Regions from separate parts of the Streptomyces sp. NPDC047917 genome, predicted to be linked through region 2. Evidence: riboswitches for the same ligand, from Rfam matches in the RefSeq annotation. Region 2 holds a riboswitch; each other region holds the start of a gene.
The links. Region 2 has a riboswitch for cobalamin ahead of ACGF8B_RS05585 (ribonucleoside-diphosphate reductase subunit alpha). Riboswitches for the same ligand answer to the same signal wherever they lie in the genome.

Region 1 (4,661 bases), on a different contig from region 2:
GCCGTCGAGCAGGCTGCGCGAGTAGCCGCGCGGGTCGAAGGCCGCGACCGTCCAGCTGTCGGCCAGCCGCGCCGCCATCCGGTCGTAGAGCCCCGCGTCGCCGCTGCCGCCCGGCATCAGGAGCAGCAGCGGGCCCCGGCCGCGCACCTCGTAGTACAGCGTCGCCCCGGGCACCTTCAGACGTCCGGTGCGCTCCGGCAGCATGTGGTCAGTCATGTCCGTTCTCCCCCTCGTCGGCGTCTTCACCGGTGGCGGACGGCCAGTGCTCCAGCAGGAAGTGCAGGGCCTCGACGGAGCGCTCCCAGGACTTCTGTACGTCGCGGGGCGCGCCGAAGCCGCCGCTCGCCTCCAGGGCGCAGTAGCCGTGGAAGGTGCTGCGCAACAGCCGTACCGCGTCCGTCAGATCGGGCTCGGACAGCCCGTAGGCGCGCAGCATCGCACCCGTGGTCTCGATGGTGCGGTGGTACGCGGCCGACCTGGCGACGATCTCGGGGTCGACCCGCATCTGTGTCGCCTCGTACCGTCCGGGCCGCTCCAGCGCGAAGGCCCGGTAGGCGTCGGCGAACGCGACCAGGGCGTCCTTCCCGGCCCGGCCGGCGACCGCGGCGCCGATCCGGTCGATGAACTCCCCGGCGGCCAGCAGTGCGACCCGGACACGCAGGTCGTGCAGGTTCCTGACGTGGGAGTACAGGCTGGCGTCCTTGACCCCGAAGCCGCGGGCCAGCGCGGAGATGGTGACCTTGTCGAAGCCGATGGAGTCGGCCAGATCGGCCGCCGCCGCCACCACGCGTTCGGTCGTGAGACCCGCGCGAACCATTCGCCACCTCCATCGAACCTCGCCTAGGCACCCTAGGCATTTTCCTAGAATACACAGGTGACTCCATCCGGGCGATGCCGAACAGGCCGTTGCCGCACCCCGTACGCATACTGAAGATCCCGGCATTGCCGAAGATCCGGGCATCCCCGAAACAGATTGCAGAGCACACAGATGAGCGGCACTGCACAGACGAGCGGCACTGCACAGATCGGCGTCACAGGTCTCGCGGTCATGGGCCGCAACCTCGCGCGCAACTTCGCCCGCAACGGATTCACGGTCGCGGTGCACAACCGGACGGCCGCGAAGACGGACGCGCTGATCGAGGAGTTCGGCGACGAGGGCGTCTTCGTCCCCGCGCACACCCCGCAGGAGTTCGTCGCGGCGCTGGAGCGTCCACGCAGGCTCGTCATCATGGTGAAGGCGGGCGATCCCACCGATGCGGTGATCCAGGAGTTCGCCCCTCTCCTGGAAGAGGGCGATGTCATCATCGACGGCGGCAACGCCCACTTCGAGGACACCCGCCGACGGGAGAAGCAACTGCGCGAGCGGGGCATCCACTTCGTCGGCACCGGCATCTCCGGCGGCGAGGAAGGCGCGCTCGACGGACCGAGCATCATGCCGGGCGGCAGCAAGGAGTCCTACGACTCGCTCGGACCGATGCTGGAGAAGATCTCCGCGAAGGCCAAGGACGGCGCGCCGTGCGTCACGCACATCGGTCCGGACGGCGCCGGGCACTTCGTGAAGATGACGCACAACGGCATCGAGTACGCGGACATGCAGCTCATCGGCGAGGCCTACCAGTTGCTTCGCGACGTGGCCGGATACTCCCCCGCGCAGATCGCGGACATCTTCCGCGTATGGAACACCGGGCGCCTGGACTCGTACCTCATCGAGATCACGGCAGAGGTGCTCTCCCATGTCGACGCGGCGACCGGAAAGCCCTTCGTGGATGTCGTGCTCGACCGGGCGGAGCAGAAGGGCACCGGCCGTTGGACCGTGCAGGTCGCCCTCGACCTGGGCGTTCCTGTCTCCTCCATCGCCGAGGCCGTGTTCGCCCGCTCCGTCTCCGGCCACGCCGCCCTCCGTGACGCCTCACGCCACCTCGCCGGACCGACCGCCCGCAAGCTCGGTGAGGACGAGGCGGCGGCATTCGCCGACCAGGTCGAGCAGGCACTGTATGCCTCGAAGATCGTCGCCTACACCCAGGGCTTCCACGAGATCGCGGCGGGCAGCGAGCAATACGACTGGGACATCGATCTCGGCAGAGTCGCCTCGATCTGGCGCGGCGGATGCATCATCCGGGCCGCGTTCCTCGACAGGATCACCAGCGCCTACGAGGCCCAGCCCCGGATGGCGAGCCTCCTGTCCGACAAGAGCTTCGCCGGAGAGATCGCCGCCGCACAGGACGACTGGCGCACCGTGATCGCCACCGCCGCGACCCAGGGCGTCCCCACCCCCGCCTTCGCCGCCGCCCTCGCCTACTACGACTCCCTGCGCGCCGGACGCCTTCCCGCCGCCCTCACCCAGGGCCAGCGCGACTACTTCGGCGCGCACACCTACCACCGCGTCGACCGCGACGGCACCTTCCACACCCTCTGGGGCGGTGACAGAACCGAGGTCGAGAGCTGACCGGTACCCGCAGAGCCGATGGCGGGGCGGGCGACCCTCCTGGTCCGGGCGAAACCTGCCCGCAGGGCCGGTCGTCGTCGCGGACGTCGGCGTCCGGGGCCGCCCGGGGCGGCCACCGCAAGGGGCATGATCCGCGCAATTCGCGGTCTGACAGAATGGCCTTTGAAATCTCAGGCGACGCGCGTCAGGAAACCGGTGTGAATCCGGTACGGTCCCGCCACTGTGACCGGGCTGCACACAGCCCGGAAGCCAGATACTGACCGCGCCGCCTTCTCGTACAACCAGGGGACGAGGACATCCCCCGGAAAGGCTCGGCCATGCCCCCGATACGCCGTGTACCCCTCGCGCTCATACCCCTGCTTCTACTGCCGCTCACCGGCTGCGGAACCGGTGGCGAGAGCAGGGCAGAGGCCGCACCGGCCGCCGACGGTTTCCCCTACACCGTCACCAATTGCGGTACGAGGACGACCTTCGACGCCCCGCCGAAGCGGGTCGTCACCATGAACCAGCACGTCACCGAGATCATGCTGGCCCTCGGGCTCCAGGACCGGCTGGCCGGGACCGCCTACCTGGACGACAGCATCCTGCCGGAGTACCGGTCCGCGTACGACGGCACCAAGGTGCTCGCGAAGGAGTACCCCTCCAAGGAGGTACTCCTCGGCGCCAACCCCGACTTCGTCTACGGCGGGTACGCCAGCGCCTTCGACAAGGCGAAGGGCCAGGACCGGGCGGGGCTCCAGAAGGACGGCATCAACACCCGGCTGAACATCGAGAACTGCACCAGGGGCAGGGTCGGCGTCGATCAGCTCGCCACCGAGATCACCCAGGTGGCCAGGGTCTTCGGCGTACCGGAGCGCGGCAGGAAGCTGATCGCCGACGAACGACGGAAGATCACGACGGTCGGGACGGAGCTCAAGGGCTCCGCACATCCCTCGGTGTTCGTGTACGACTCCGGCGAAAGTTCCGCTTTCACGGCGGGCGGCAAGGGCATCGGCAACGAGATCGTCCGGCTCGCCGGGGGACGGAACGTCTTCGCGGACCTCGACGCCACCTTCGGCGACGTGTCCTGGGAGCAGGTCATCAAGCGCAAGCCCGAAGTGGTCGTGATCTACGACTACGGAGGCACCACGGTCGAGGCCAAGAAGAAGCGGCTGCTGAACGACCCGGCACTCGCGGACGTGCCGGCGATCAAGAACAAGAAGTTCGCGGTACTCCCGCTGTCCTCGGCCGTGCTCGGTGTCCGGGTCGCCGACGCCGTACAGGACCTGGCCGGGCAGCTGCACCCCGGCACACTGTGAGCGCGGGGCCCGCCAGCCCCGGCCCCCAGTCCGTCCTCCGCTCGGCCCCCGTCGTGACCGGCGCCCTCGTGGTGCTGCTGCTCGCGGCGGTGGTGGCCGGACTGGTGCTCGGCCCGGTACGGATTCCGCCGGGAGAGGTGTTGCGTACGCTCCTGGGCGGTGAACGCTCCGGCGCGTTCCCCACGATCGTGTGGGAGGTACGGCTGCCCAGGGTGCTGCTCGGGGCCGTCGTCGGCGCCGGGCTGGCCCTGTCGGGCGCGGTGCTCCAGGCGCTGGTGCGCAACCCGCTGGCCGATCCGTTCCTGCTGGGCGCCTCGTCCGGGGCATCGGCGGGCGCCGCCATGGTGATCGTGCTGGGGGTCGGCGCCGGGGTGGCCACCGACGTGGCGCTGCCCGTCGCAGCGTTCGCCGGGTCCATGGCCGCGCTGGTCGCCGTCTACGCGATGGCCCGGCGCGGCGGCACCATGACGACGGGCCGGCTGATTCTGGCCGGGGTGGCGATCCAGTACGTGCTGTCCGCGTTCACCAGCCTGATCCTGGTGCTGTCCTCGCGGGCCGAGCATGTGCGGGCGATCCTGTTCTGGACCCTGGGCGGCCTGGGCGGCGCCCGCTGGGACCAACTGGCGCTGCCCGCGGTGGTACTGGGCGTCGGTGCCGTACTCCTGATCAGCCTGGCCCGTCCGCTGGATCTGCTGCTGACCGGGGAGGAAGGGGCCCGCAGCCTCGGTCTGGACCCCGGCCGTTTCCGGGGCGGGGTCTTCGTGCTGGTGTCGCTGATCATCGGCGTGCTGGTCGCCTACAGCGGGGCGATCGGCTTCGTCGGCCTGATGGTTCCGCACGCCGCCCGGCTGATCGTCGGCGCGTCCCACCGCAGGCTGCTGCCGGTGACGGCGCTGGGCGGGGCGGTCTTCCTGCTG
Region 2 (4,661 bases):
GCTCACGATGACCGCGTACAAGCTGTGGCAGCGTGACCAGCGCGCCCGCAAGGGGGGTGCGTCGGCATGAAGGACGGCGTGAACGGCGTCGCGCTCGGCGTCTTCATCTTCTTCTTCGTGGCCGTCACGGTCATGGGCTTCCTGGCCGCGCGCTGGCGCAAGGCCGAGAACGAGGCCAGCCTCGACGAATGGGGCCTGGGCGGACGGTCCTTCGGCACCTGGGTCACCTGGTTCCTGCTCGGCGGCGACCTGTACACCGCGTACACCTTCGTCGCCGTGCCCGCGCTGATCTACACCGCGGGCGCGGCGGGCTTCTTCGCCGTGCCGTACACGATCCTCGTGTACCCGCTGATCTTCACCTTCCTGCCGCGGCTGTGGTCGGTCTCGCACAAGCACGGGTACGTCACCACCTCGGACTTCGTCCGCGGGCGGTTCGGCTCGAAGGGCCTGTCGCTGGCGGTCGCGATCACCGGCATCCTCGCCACGATGCCGTACATCGCGCTCCAACTGGTCGGGATCCAGGCGGTGCTGGACGTGATGGGCGTCGGCGGCGGCGAGAACACCCACTGGTTCGTCAAGGACCTGCCGCTGCTGATCGCGTTCGCGGTGCTCGCCGCGTACACCTACTCGTCCGGGCTGCGCGCGCCCGCGCTGATCGCCTTCGTCAAGGACGGGCTGATCTACCTGGTCATCGCGGTGGCGATCATCTACATCCCGATCAAGCTCGGCGGCTTCGACGACATCTTCGCCAAGGCCGGCGAGGCGTTCTCGCAGAAGAACGCGGCGGCCGGCAAACCGGTGGCCGGACTCGCGCCGGGCGAGGCGGGCCACTGGGGTTACGCCACCCTGGCACTGGGCTCGGCGCTGGCGCTGTTCATGTACCCGCACTCGATCACGGCGACGCTCTCCAGCCGCAGCCGCAACGTGATCCGGCGCAACACCACGATCCTGCCGCTGTATTCGCTGATGCTGGGTCTGCTGGCGCTGCTCGGCTTCATGGCCATCGCCGCCGGGATCAAGGTGGACAACGGCCAGCTGGCCATTCCGCAGCTGTTCGAGAACATGTTCCCGGACTGGTTCGCGGGCGTCGCGTTCGCCGCCATCGGCATCGGCGCGCTGGTGCCCGCCGCGATCATGTCGATCGCCGCGGCCAACCTGTTCACCCGCAACATCTACAAGGACTTCCTGAAGCCGGACGCGACCCCGGAGCAGGAGACCAAGGTCTCCAAGCTGGTGTCGCTGCTGGTCAAGGTCGGCGCGCTGGCCTTCGTCCTCACCATGGACAAGACGGTCGCGATCAACTTCCAGCTGCTCGGCGGCATCTGGATCCTCCAGACCATGCCGGCCCTGGTCGGCGGCCTGTTCACCCGCTGGTTCCACCGCTGGGCGCTGCTCGCGGGCTGGGCGGTCGGCATGGTGTACGGGACGGTGGCCGCGTACGGGGTCGCCAGCCCGACCCAGGCGCACTTCGGCGGCTCGTCCAAGGAGATCCCGGGGATCGGCGAGATCGGCTACATCGGACTCACCGCGTTCGTGCTGAACGTGGTCGTGGCGGTGGTGCTGACCTTCGTCCTGAACGCCCTGAAGGCACCCGCCGGGATCGACGAGACCGCCCCGTCCGACTACACCGCCGACGCGGGCGACCCGGGTGTCGCCACCGAGCTCCCGCCGGCCACCGCGGGGGCTCCGGGCGGCCACTGACGACCGTCGCCCACGGCCTTCCGGCGGCCCGTCGAGCCCCCTGCAACGGGGCGCGGCGGGCCGTCGGCGTGATCCGGCCGGACGGTCCGGGAACGGGCCGCACGGCCCGTTCTGTGGGCCCGACTCGAACGCACGACACAACATGTGGGGGCTGCCTCATCGGGCAGCCCCCACATGTATGCTCGTCCTCGCTGTCGCCGCAGGGGAATCCGGTGCGAATCCGGAACTGTCCCGCAACGGTGTATTCAGTGCGCTTTTGTGCACCCCCGAGTCAGTCCGATGACCTGCCGGCAGCGCATCCGGCTCGACCGAACCGGATGCCCAGACGTCCGGGCCTCGCGGTTGGGCCGGTGGACGCCGTGCGGAGTGCTGCCCTGTCCCGGGTGTGCTCGCGCAGGGCTGCCCCGTTCCCCGCCGGCCCCGAGCCGAGCGAGGGAGAGCACCACGTGACCATCGCGCCAGCCGATCCGGCTTCAGTCGCCGTGTCCGCAGCAGCCGAGTCCGAGGCCGCCGCACAGGACGGACCGGGAACCGCACTGCTGCGGACCCTGACCGACCTGACCGCCGATCTGCCCGACACCGACCCCGGCCGGGTCGCCGCCGCCGCGCTGCGTGGCCGCAGCGCCCGCGCGGACGAGGCCGAGCTGCGGTCGCTGGCGACCGAGGCCGCCGCGGGGCTGATCTCCGAGGACCCCGCCTACTCCCGGCTCGCCGCCCGGCTGCTGACCCTCGCCATCGCGGACGAGGCGGCCGGCCAGGGCGCGGTCTCCTTCTCCGCCTCGGTCGCCGTCGGCCACCGCGAGGGCCTGATCGCGGACCGTACCGCCGCGTTCGTCGCCACCCACGCGGCCGCCCTCGACGCGCTGGTGGCACGCTCGCTCGCCGACGGCGCGGACGACCGCTTCGGCTACTTCGGGCTGCGGACCCTGCACAGCCGGTACCTGCTGCGCCACCCGCACACCCGTCAGGTCGTCGAGACGCCCCAGCACTTCATGCTGCGGGTCGCGGCCGGGCTGGCCGAGGACGAGTCGCAGCGGGCCGTGGACGAGGTGGCGGCGCTGTACGGGCTGATGAGCCGGCTCGACTACCTGCCGTCCTCCCCCACCCTCTTCAACTCCGGTACCCGGCACCCGCAGATGTCCTCCTGCTACCTGCTGGACTCCCCGCTGGACGAGCTCGACTCGATCTACGACCGCTACCACCAGGTGGCGCGGCTCTCGAAGCACGCGGGCGGCATCGGTCTGTCGTACTCCCGCATCCGCTCCCGCGGTTCGCTGATCCGGGGCACCAACGGGCACTCCAACGGCATCGTGCCGTTCCTGAAGACGCTCGACGCCTCCGTCGCCGCGGTCAACCAGGGGGGCCGCCGCAAGGGCGCCGCCGCCATCTACCTGGAGACCTGGCACGCGGACATCGAGGAGTTCCTGGAGCTGCGCGACAACACGGGTGAGGACCAGCGGCGTACCCACAACCTCAACCTGGCGCACTGGATCCCGGACGAGTTCATGCGCCGGGTCGACGCGGACGGCGACTGGTCGCTGTTCTCGCCCGCCGACGTGCCCGGGCTGGTCGACCTGTGGGGCGACGAGTTCGACGCCGCGTACCGGGCGGCCGAGGCCAGGGGCCTGGCCCGCAAGTCGATGCCGGCGCGCGAGCTGTACGGCCGGATGATGCGCACCCTCGCGCAGACCGGCCAGGGCTGGATGACGTTCAAGGACGCCTCCAACCGGACCGCGAACCAGACCGCCGAGCCGGGCAGCGTCGTCCACTCGTCGAATCTGTGCACCGAGATCCTCGAAGTCACCGACGACGGCGAGACGGCGGTCTGCAACCTGGGCTCGGTCAACCTCGGCGCGTTCGTCGCCGACGGCGGGATCGACTGGGAGCGGCTGGACGCCACCGTCCGCACCGCCGTGACCTTCCTCGACCGGGTCGTCGACATCAACTTCTACCCGACCGAGCAGGCCGGCCGCTCCAACGCGAAGTGGCGCCCCGTGGGCCTGGGCGCCATGGGCCTCCAGGACGTCTTCTTCCAGCTGCGGCTGCCCTTCGACTCCCCCGAGGCGCGGGCGCTGTCCACGAAGATCTCCGAGCGGATCATGCTCGCCGCGTACGAGGCGTCCTGCGAGCTCGCCGAGCGCTCGGGCCCGCTGCCGGCCTGGTCGCGGACGCGGGCGTCGCGCGGGGTGCTGCACCCCGACCACTACGACACCGCGCTGAACTGGCCGGAGCGCTGGGACGCGCTGCGCGCCCGGGTCGCGAAGAGCGGGATGCGCAACTCGCTGCTGCTGGCCATCGCGCCGACGGCGACGATCGCCTCGATCGCGGGCGTGTACGAGTGCATCGAGCCGCAGGTCTCCAACCTCTTCAAGCGCGAGACGCTCAGCGGTGAGTTCCTCCAGGTCAACGCCTATCTGGTGGACGAGCTGAAGAAGCTCGGCGTGTGGGACGCGCGCACCCGTGAGGCGCTGCGCGAGGCCAGCGGCTCGGTGCAGGGCTTCGCCTGGATCCCCGAGGACGTGCGGGCGCTGTACCGCACCGCGTGGGAGATCCCGCAGCGCGGCCTGATCGACATGGCGGCGGCCCGTACGCCGTTCCTGGACCAGAGCCAGTCGCTGAACCTGTTCCTGGAGACGCCGACGATCGGCAAGCTCTCCTCGATGTACGCGTACGCCTGGAAGCAGGGGCTGAAGACGACGTACTACCTGCGTTCACGCCCGGCGACCCGGATCGCCCGCGCCGCCTCCGGCCAGACCGCGGCCACCGCCCCCATTCCCGTACAGCAGGCGTCGGCGCCCGACGCGGACGCGATCGCCTGCTCCCTCGAAAACCCCGAGTCCTGCGAGGCCTGCCAGTAATGAGCACATCCGAGAACAAGAACCTGCTCGACCCGGGGTTCGAACTGACGCTGCGGCCGATGCGCTACCCGGACTTCTACGAGCGCTACCGGGACGCGATCA
Region 3 (4,661 bases), on a different contig from region 2:
CTCGGCGGCCAGCGCGTCCACATCGGTGAAGTTCGACATCAGCGGCACCGCGCACACCGCGACCCGCAGCACGTCCTCGCCGTGCGGCGGGGCGACGACCGACTCGCGCACGGCTCCCCGCAGCGAGACCCGCAGCCCGTCCTCCTCGTCGATGCCGAGGCCGTGGGCGAAGGGCAGCACCCCGTACGTCGGCCTGCCGGTGAGGTCCCGCAGCATCTCCAGGCCCGGCTCCAGCAGCGAGACGTCGCCGCGGAACTTGTTGACGAGATAGCCGGCGATCAGCGACTGGTCCTCGGCGGCGAGCAGCGCCGTCGTGCCGAAGAACGAGGCGAAGACCCCGCCGCGGTCGATGTCGCCGACGACCACCACCGGGAAGCGCGCCGCCCGCGCGATGCCCATGTTGACGATGTCCGTGCGCCGCAGATTGATCTCGGCGGGGCTGCCCGCGCCCTCGCAGATCACCGCGTCGTACGTGGACCGGAGCTGTTCCAGGCAGTCCACGACTGTGGAGAGCAGCGCCTCCTGCCTGCCCCCGTGGTAGCCGCGGGCGCTCATCTCGCCGACCGGTTTACCCATCAGGACGACCTGGCTGGAGCGGTCGCTGCCCGGCTTGAGCAGGACCGGGTTCATCAGGGCCGACGGCTCCACGCGGGCCGCCTGGGCCTGCATGGCCTGGGCGCGCCCGATCTCGGCGCCCTCGCGGGTGACGAACGAGTTGAGCGACATGTTCTGCGCCTTGAAGGGCGCCACCTTCACGCCCCGGCGCACGAGCCAGCGGCAGATGCCTGCCGTGACGACGCTCTTGCCCGCGTCGGAAGTGGTACCGGCGACCAGCAGCCCGCCGCTCATGCGTCTCTCCGTCCTGCGGTGCGAGGCCCCGCCACGTTCGTCCCGGTGGTCCGGCGCCCGGCGAGCCGACGTGCGGCGAGGGCCGCGCCGAGCCGCCCCGCCACGCAGACGCCCAGCGCCAGCGCGCTCACCCGGCGCGACAGCCGCACCGCGCGCTCGATGTCCGCGCTCTCCACGGCCCGGCCCGTCTCCCCGTTGAGCACCGGGCGGTGCTCGACCCGGCCGCCGTACGCGAGGGTGCCGCCGAGCCGTACGCCGAGCGCACCCGCGAACGAGGCCTCCACCGGGCCTGCGTTGGGGCTCGGGTGCTCGGCGGCGTCGGCCCGCCAGGCCCGGACCGCGCCGCGCGGCCGCCCCCCGGCCGCCACGGCGAGCAGCGCCGTGAGCCGGGCCCCCGGCCAGCCGGCGAGGTCGTCGAGGCGGGCCGAGGCCCAGCCGTAGCGCAGATGCCGGGGCGAACGGTGCCCGACCATCGCGTCCAGGGTGTTGACGGCCCGGAACCCGGCCAGCCCGGGAACCCCGGCCAGCGCGCCCCACACCAGCGCGCCGACGACGGCGTCCGAGGTGTTCTCCGCCACGGACTCCACCACGGCGCGGGCGATCTGCGGGCCGTCCAGGGAGTGCGGGTCGCGGCCGCACAGATGCGGCAGCCGCTCGCGGGCCAGTTCGATGTCACCGGCGGCCAGGGCTCCGCCGATGGCCCGCGCCTCACGCCCCAGGGACGTGCCGCCGACGACGGACCAGGTGACGGCGGCGGTCAGCGCCACGGAGGCGGCGGGGCTGCGGCGCACGGCGCGGGTGATCAGCGCGGCACCACCCGCGGCGCCTCCGGCGCAGACGAGAGTGTGCAGCGCGCCCCGGCCACGGTGGTCGCGCCACAGCAGGCGCTCGACGTCCGCCGCGGCCCGCCCGAACGCGGCGACCGGGTGTCCCCTGCGGGGGTCACCGAGCAGCAGATCGCCGATCAGGCCGGCCGTGGCGCCGTACGCGAAGATGCGGTCGGCTCGCACGGTTCAGCCGGCCGTCGCGCCTCGGCGGACCTTCGTACAGGCGGCTCTCGTCGAGAGCGCCGAAACAGCGGACGCACGGCAGCCAGGCATGGCGATATGTCCTCACTCAGGGTCCGCGCCCTGGTTCGACGTGACCGGCGACGAGAGTCTCCTGGCTCCCGGATCCGCGGTACCCCCGGCCTTCCAGCCCGCTCGTGCGAGCCGTGACTTCCGGTGTTGGGGGACCGCTCCCCGGTGACAGTGGCGGGACCGCGCCGGATTCGCACCGGCTTCCTCTGCTGTCGCCGTAATTGGCTCCGGCAGTCCACCACGCTCCGCGAACGCCCGTCAACCTGCCGTTGACCTGCGACGGTGCAGTGTGCTGATACCCACATCGGGCCGGACACCGAGGTGTCCGGCCCGACGGGGGAGCGTGCGCGGGAGCGGCTCAGGCGACGATCAGATAGATCCCGTACGCGACGGCCGCCGCGCACAGCCCGAAGCAGACGTACGCGCCGGCGCGGGCCAGCAGCAGCGAGCCGCCGGAGCCGCCCTGCGCCGCCGGTTCCGGCTGCTTGGAGAGGCCGACGATGCCCAGGGTGAAGAGGCCCACCAGCGCGACGGTGACAACGAGGGAGACGCCGAATACGGAGCCGAGGGCTGCCCAGTCGATGTTCATGCTGAATCCTTAGACGGCCTTGGACGGCCGGCCTGGCGGCCGGCTCAGACGGTGGCGGGTCGCGCCGGGTCCTGGGTGGTTCCGGCCGGGGCCGGAATGGTGGTCATGAGGTTCTGGGACGGTGCCTGCACCGCGGCCGCCGTGGGCGGCGGGCTGACGGCGGCGATGGCCGTGGTGACGACGCCCGCCGGTTCGACGCCGGCGGCCGAGGGCGCGACGTCGTCGTGGCCGACCGGCTTGCGGCGCGACAGGAGCCAGATCGCACCGGAGCCCAGGACCAGCAGCGCCGCCACGACGACGACACCCCAGGTGCCCTGCTTGGTGAGGAGCTCCGCGCCCGCGCCGACCAGACCGGCGGCGGGCAGGGTCAGACCCCAGGCGACGAACATCCGGGTGGCGGTGGACCAGCGGACCACACCGCCCTGCCGGCCGAGGCCCGCGCCCATCACGGCTCCGGAGCAGGACTGGGTGGTGGAGAGGGAGAAGCCGAGGTGCGAGGAGGCCAGGATGACCGTGGCCGCACTGGTCTGGGCGGCGAAGCCCTGCGGCGGCTTGAGGTCGGTGAGGCCGCTGCCCATGGTGCGGATGATGCGCCAGCCGCCCAGGTAGGTGCCGAGCGCGATGGCCGTGCCGGCGGCGACGATGACCCAGACCGGCGGGTTGGCGCCCGGGTGCAGGACGCCGCCGGTGACCAGGGCCAGGGTGATGATGCCCATGGTCTTCTGCGCGTCGTTGGTGCCGTGGGCGAGCGAGACCAGTCCGGCCGAGGCGATCTGGCCGGCCCGGTAGCCCTTGGCGGTGGCCTTCTGCTGGGCTTCGTCGCGCACCCTGCCGCCGATCCGGTACGTCAGCCGGGTGGCCAGCAGCGCGGCCAGACCGGCGACGATCGGGGCGGCGACCGCGGGAAGCAGCACCTTGGTGACGACGGTGCCGCCGTTGACGGAGGACCAGCCGGCCGACATCACGGCCGCGCCGATCAGGCCGCCGAACAGGGCGTGCGACGAGCTGGACGGCAGCCCGACCAGCCATGTCAGCAGATTCCACAGAATGGCGCCGACGAGTGCCGCGAAGATGACTTCTGTCCGCAGCCCGTCCTCGTTGATGATCCCGCCGGAGATCGTCTTGGCGACCTCCACCGACAGGAACGCGCCGACGAGATTGAGAACGGCGGACATGGCCACCGCGGTCTTCGGTCTGAGTGCACCGGTCGAGATGGTGGTCGCCATCGCGTTCGCGGTGTCGTGGAAACCGTTCGTGAAATCGAACACTAGAGCTGTCACGATCACAATCGCGAGTAGCAGCGTGATGTGTTCCATTTACCCAGGCAATCGTTCGACGTCATTGGCACGTGGACCGTAGGCAACCTGGATGAACGGAAGATGAACTGGGTAGGGCGCTGGGGTGTTCCAAAGCGGAGCTCAGGCATTCCGCTTGTCCTGGGGGCAGGCGTGGCCCGGCTCTCCCGCGGTGCGGGGCTGTGTCCGACCCCATACCCGTCCGCCTCCGCGGCTGACAGGATCGGCGCATGAGCGATCAGCAGCGGGACGCGATCGGACGCGCCTGGGACGGTGTCGTCGCCACCGCCCGGCGGACGGCGGCCGAGGGCCTCGTCGTCGGGACCTCGGGAAACGTGTCGGCACGGGTCGGCGACACCATCCTGGTCACGCCGAGCGGAGTGCCGTACGACCGGCTGGGCCCGAAGGACGTCGTCGGCGTCGATCCGGAGGGCAACCGCGTACTCGGCGAACTCGCCCCCACCAGCGAACTCCCGCTCCACCTCGCCGTCTACCGGAACACCGACGCGGCCGCCGTCGTGCACACCCACGCGGTGCACGCCACCGCCGTCTCCACGCTGGTCCCCGAGATCCCGTCGGTCCACTACGCCGCCGCCATGCTGGGCGGCCCCGTCCGCGTCGCCGGCTACGCGCGCTACGGCACCGAGGAACTGGCCGCGAACATGCTCGCCGCCCTGCGCGACCGCACGGGCTGCCTGCTCCAGAACCACGGAACCGTCACCTACGGAGCCACCCTGGACCAGGCGTACGACCGGACCGCCCAGCTGGAATGGCTCTGCCGGCTCTGGCTCGCCGCGAGCTCCGTCCCCGGACGCAGCCCGAGCCTCCTCTCCCCGGAGCAGCTCGACG
Region 4 (4,661 bases), on a different contig from region 2:
CCGGGGCTCTCGGTGTGCGTGTTGTCCTGCTGGCCTTCTGGGGTACGGCGTCCGTCCTGGCCCGGTGGTGCGGTGAGCGCGAGGAGCACGCTGCCGAATCGGTTCGGCACAAGGCGTAACTGGAGGCACTCCTCCCAGTTGATTCGGCGTCGGGACGGTGTCACCGCCGGCCCGACAGCCGGACCGAATGATGGAGAGAAAGCTGATGAGTGCGATTCACCCCAAGATCACCGACGTTCTGACACACACCTTCAAAGTGCCCGCCGCAGAGATCCACCCGGGCTCCACGATGGACAGCCTGGAGATGGACTCCCTCGCCGTCGCCGAGTTCGCCGTCCTCATCAGGGAGACGACCGGCGGCGACCGGGACTTCGACCAGCTCCCCAAGGACGCCACGCTGGCCGACATCAGCCGGTTCATGGACACGGCGGCCGGCGGCGCGCGGGTGGGCGGCGGGGCAGCGATGAGCAACGCCCGATGAACAGGCCGGCCGTCGCCGTCACCGGACTGGGCATGATCACCCCGGTCGGCAACGACACCGAATCCACCTGGCGGGGCGTGTGCGCGGGTGTGTCACCGGCCCGCACCGTCGCCGGGCTCGACGGATGCGCGATCGACTTCGCGTGCATGGTCGACGGCATCGACCTGGACGCCGCGATCGGCGGCCGTGCGTCCTTCCGCATGGGGAAGTACGTGAAACTCGCCGTCCTCGCCGCCCGCGAGGCGGTCACCGACGCCGGGCTCGACCCGGCGGGGTGGGAGGGCAGCAGGGTCGCGGTGGTCGTCGGCACCAGCAGCGGCGGCTCCGCCTCGCTGACCGAGCAGGCCGTCGTGCTCGACCGGCTCGGCGCCGGGGCCACCTCACCGTCGGGCATCCTGCTCACCATCCCGAACATGCCCGCCGCCGAGATCGCGATCCAGCTGCGGGCCACCGGACCCAGCCTGGCCCCGTGCACCGCCTGCTCGTCCGGCGCCACCGCACTGTCCGTCGCCCGCGACCTGCTGGTCACCGGGCAGTGCGACATCGCGATCGCCGGTGCCACCGAGTCGATCGTCTACCCGGCCGCCATGGCCGCGTTCGCCAGGTCCGGGGCGGGAGCCCGGCGCGACGGCGACCTGGCCGGACTGTGCCGGCCCTTCGCGGCCGACCGGGCCGGCCTGGTCATGGGCGAGGGCGCGGCCGTCATGGTGCTGGAACGGACGGACGACGCCCGGGCCCGGGACGCGGCCCCACGGGCGCTGCTCGCCGGCACCGGAGCCACCACCGACGCCCACCACCCCATCAGCCCGCATCCGTCGGGCGTGGTCGCCCAGGCGGCGGTGGAGGCCGCGCTGCGCGACGCGGGCTGGGCGGCCGAGGACGTCGAGCACGTCAACGCGCACGGCACGGCGACCCCGGTCAACGACGCCACCGAGGCCGCCCTGATCGCCCGGGTCTACCCGCACCGGCCACCCGTCACCGCGCCCAAGGGCGTACTGGGGCACTGCATGGGAGCGGCCGGAGCGATCGAGGCCGGACTCACCGTCCTCACGCTCCAGCGCGGAGTCGTACCACCGATCGCCAACCTGGACGCCCCGGCGCCCGAGTTCGACATCGACTGCGTCACCGAGCGACCTCTGCGGCGGCCCATCAGGCGCGCCGTCAGCCATTCCTTCGGATTCGGCGGCCACAACGCCGTACTCGCTCTTCAGCGTCCCTGAGAGCCGTTCCGCAGGCAGCAGGCAGGTGGTGCGACGGGAAAACAGCCCGGCGTACCACCGGCCACACCGGCCGTGAGCTGCACAGAGGCGCGTGATAGCTTGCCGGGGCCAGTCAAACTCCACCTAGGGGTCAGGGAATCCGGTGCGAATCCGGAACTGACGCGCAGCGGTGAGGGGGACGGGCGGGGCCACAGCCACTGGGAGCACCCTCGGGTGCCCGGGAAGGCGCTCCGTCCGGACGAACCCGAGTCCGAAGACCTGCTGGCATCCGCGACCCGGCACCGGGCCGCGGGACTCCGTACCACGGGCTCCGCGCATGAGCCCAGAGACGCAGAGGGACTCCGTGCCGTCCATAGCCAGCCCCGTCCGCACCGTCGCCCTGCTGTCCGCGGGACTGGTCCTGCTGACCGCCTGCGGAGGCGGAGCCGGTGACACCACCGCGAAACCGGGCCGCGCGGACGGATATCCGGTGACGCTGAAGAACTGCGGCCGTACCGTCACCGTCGACGCCGCGCCGCGCCGCGCCGTCTCGGTGGACCAGGGATCCACGGAGATCCTTCTCTCCCTCGGCCTCGCCGACCGGATGGCCGCCACCGCGACCTGGACCGACCCGGTGATGAAGGGCCTGGAGAAGGCCAACGACGAGGTGCCCAGGATCGCGGACAACCGGCCCTCCTCGGAGAAGGTCCTCGACCGCGAACCGGACTTCGTCAGCGCCTCGTTCGAATCGACACTCGCCAAGGGCGGCGTCGCACCCCGCGAACAGTTCGAATCGCTCGGCGTCCCCACCTATGTCTCGCCCGCCGACTGCGCCGGCAAGGACAACAGCGGCGGCGGCGACGGAGCCCGCACCGCACCGCTCACCATGGACAGCGTCTACGGCGAAGTGCGCGACCTGGCCAAGGTGTTCGGCGTACCGGAGCGCGGCGACTCGCTCGTGGCCGCACTGCGCGAACGGGTGAAGAAGGCGACCGAGGGCATCGACGCCTCCGGCACCACCCTCCTGTACTGGTTCTCCGACTCCAAGGCCCCCTACCTGGCGGGCTGCTGCGGAGCCCCCGGAATCATCACCGGAGAACTCGGCGCGAAGAACGTCTTCGACGACACCCACGAGGAATGGCCCCAGATCAGCTGGGAGACCGTCGCGGACCGCAACCCCGACGTCCTGGTCATCGGCGACCTGACCCGTAAGGCCCAGACCGCCGAGAGCGCCGCGAAGAAGATCGAGTTCCTGGAGTCCAACCCCGCCACGAAGAACATGGACGCCGTCAGGCACAAGCGGTACGTCCTGTTGAGCGGCCAGGCCATGAACCCGTCCGTCCGGACGGTCGAGGGCGTCGAACGTGTCGCCGCCGGACTGCGCGGGTTCGGGCTCGCGCGGTGACGCCGACCGAACGCGGCACGACGGTGACCGCGCCACCGGCCGTCGTCGCACCGGTGGGCGTCACGAAGGGCGTACGACGGCTGCGCGGCGGGGTCCTGTGGGCCTGCGGCCTCGCGCTGCTCCTCGGCTCCGTCGCGGTCGCCGTCACCATCGGACCCGCCCGCATCTCGGTGGGCGACGTCTGGTCCGCGGTGGCCGCCCACCTCGGCGGGGGCCAGTCGCGGCTCTCCCCTATCCGGGACGGCATCATCTGGAACCTGCGCATGCCGCGCACCCTGCTCGCCGCGGTGTGCGGCGCCGGGCTCGCGGTCTGCGGCACCGTCATGCAGTCCCTGCTCCGCAACCCGCTCGCCGACCCGTTCGTCCTCGGCGTCTCCTCCGGCGCGTCCACCGGCGCGGTCGTGGTCGTCGTCCTCGGTGTCGGCGGGGGAGCCTTGTCGATCTCGACCGGCGCGTTCATCGGGGCGCTGTGCTCGTTCGCCCTGGTGCTGCTGCTCAGCCACACCCTGGGCGGCACGACGGACCGGGTGGTGCTCTCCGGTGTCGCGGCCATGCAGCTGTTCTCCGCGCTCACCTCCTTCGTCGTGATGACCGCCGCCGACGCGGAGCAGACCCGCGGGGTGCTGTTCTGGCTGCTCGGCTCGCTCAGCGGGGTCGGCTGGACCGATGTGTGGGTCTGCGCCGCCGTGCTCGCCGTGACCCTGCTGATCTGCCTGGGCCACGCCCGTACGCTCGACGCCTTCGCGTTCGGCCAGGACGCCGCCGCCACCCTCGGCGTCGATGTCGCGCGTACCCGGATCGTGCTGCTGTGCACGACCGCGCTGCTGACCGCCGCGCTGGTCAGCTCGGCCGGTGCCATCGGCTTCGTCGGTCTGGTGCTGCCGCACGCCGCCCGTGCCCTCGCCGGTTCCGGCCACCGGCGGCTGCTGCCGGTGACGGCGCTGGCCGGGGCGGTGTTCCTGGTCTGGGTCGACACGCTCGCCAGGACCGTGCTCGACCCGCAGGAGGTGCCCGTGGGCGTGGTCACCGCACTGATCGGGGTGCCCGCGTTCGTCCTGGTCCTGTACCGCACCCGGAGGACCTCATGACGGACGCGGCGGGCGCGGGACTGCGTGCCGAACGGGTCAGCCGGACGGCGGGCGGCCGCCTCGTCCTCGACGGGATCGACCTCGCGCCGCGGCCCGGCGCCACCGTGGGGCTGATCGGACCGAACGGATCCGGCAAGTCGACCCTGCTGCGGGTGCTGGCGGGAGTCCTGGCCCCGGAGACCGGCGTGGTCACCCTCGACGGACTGCGGCTCACCGAGATCGGCCGCCGCACCGTCGCCCGGCGCGTCGCAATGGTCGACCAGCACGCCGTCACCCAGGTCGAGCTCAGCGTGCTGGACGTGGTGCGGCTCGGCCGAATCCCGCACCGCAGGGCCTGGTCGGCGCCGGACGGGGCGGACGAGGAAGCGGTACGCGAAGCGCTCGCCCGGACCGGTCTCACCGACCGCGGCGACCAGTCCTGGCACACCCTCTCCGGGGGCGAGCGCCAACGCGTCCAGATCGCGCGTGCGCTCGCCCAGCAGCCGCGG

Region 1: another riboswitch for cobalamin. It lies ahead of ACGF8B_RS11570 (ABC transporter substrate-binding protein); the one in region 2 lies ahead of ACGF8B_RS05585 (ribonucleoside-diphosphate reductase subunit alpha).
Region 3: another riboswitch for cobalamin. It lies ahead of ACGF8B_RS13110 (cobalamin biosynthesis protein); the one in region 2 lies ahead of ACGF8B_RS05585 (ribonucleoside-diphosphate reductase subunit alpha).
Region 4: another riboswitch for cobalamin. It lies ahead of ACGF8B_RS32005 (ABC transporter substrate-binding protein); the one in region 2 lies ahead of ACGF8B_RS05585 (ribonucleoside-diphosphate reductase subunit alpha).

Annotation. Positions count from the first base shown of each region.
Region 1 is NZ_JBIDCA010000004.1:401,198-405,858, forward strand. It holds gene ACGF8B_RS11555 (alpha/beta fold hydrolase) at 1-216, opposite strand, end outside; gene ACGF8B_RS11560 (TetR-like C-terminal domain-containing protein) at 209-817, opposite strand; gene gndA (NADP-dependent phosphogluconate dehydrogenase) at 989-2,446, shown strand; cobalamin riboswitch at 2,573-2,726, shown strand; gene ACGF8B_RS11570 (ABC transporter substrate-binding protein) at 2,764-3,744, shown strand; gene ACGF8B_RS11575 (FecCD family ABC transporter permease) at 3,798-4,661, shown strand, end outside.
Region 2 is NZ_JBIDCA010000002.1:421,312-425,972, reverse strand. It holds gene ACGF8B_RS05595 (DUF3311 domain-containing protein) at 1-70, shown strand, start outside; gene mctP (monocarboxylate uptake permease MctP) at 67-1,701, shown strand; cobalamin riboswitch at 1,867-2,008, shown strand; gene ACGF8B_RS05585 (ribonucleoside-diphosphate reductase subunit alpha) at 2,148-4,559, shown strand; gene ACGF8B_RS05580 (ribonucleotide-diphosphate reductase subunit beta) at 4,559-4,661, shown strand, end outside.
Region 3 is NZ_JBIDCA010000005.1:60,700-65,360, reverse strand. It holds gene ACGF8B_RS13115 (cobyric acid synthase) at 1-849, opposite strand, end outside; gene ACGF8B_RS13110 (cobalamin biosynthesis protein) at 846-1,859, opposite strand; cobalamin riboswitch at 2,004-2,136, opposite strand; gene ACGF8B_RS13105 (hypothetical protein) at 2,287-2,517, opposite strand; gene ACGF8B_RS13100 (anion permease) at 2,562-3,833, opposite strand; gene ACGF8B_RS13095 (class II aldolase/adducin family protein) at 4,043-4,661, shown strand, end outside.
Region 4 is NZ_JBIDCA010000014.1:193,692-198,352, forward strand. It holds gene ACGF8B_RS31995 (acyl carrier protein) at 206-481, shown strand; gene ACGF8B_RS32000 (beta-ketoacyl-[acyl-carrier-protein] synthase family protein) at 478-1,701, shown strand; cobalamin riboswitch at 1,794-1,982, shown strand; gene ACGF8B_RS32005 (ABC transporter substrate-binding protein) at 2,018-3,085, shown strand; gene ACGF8B_RS32010 (FecCD family ABC transporter permease) at 3,082-4,173, shown strand; gene ACGF8B_RS32015 (ABC transporter ATP-binding protein) at 4,170-4,661, shown strand, end outside.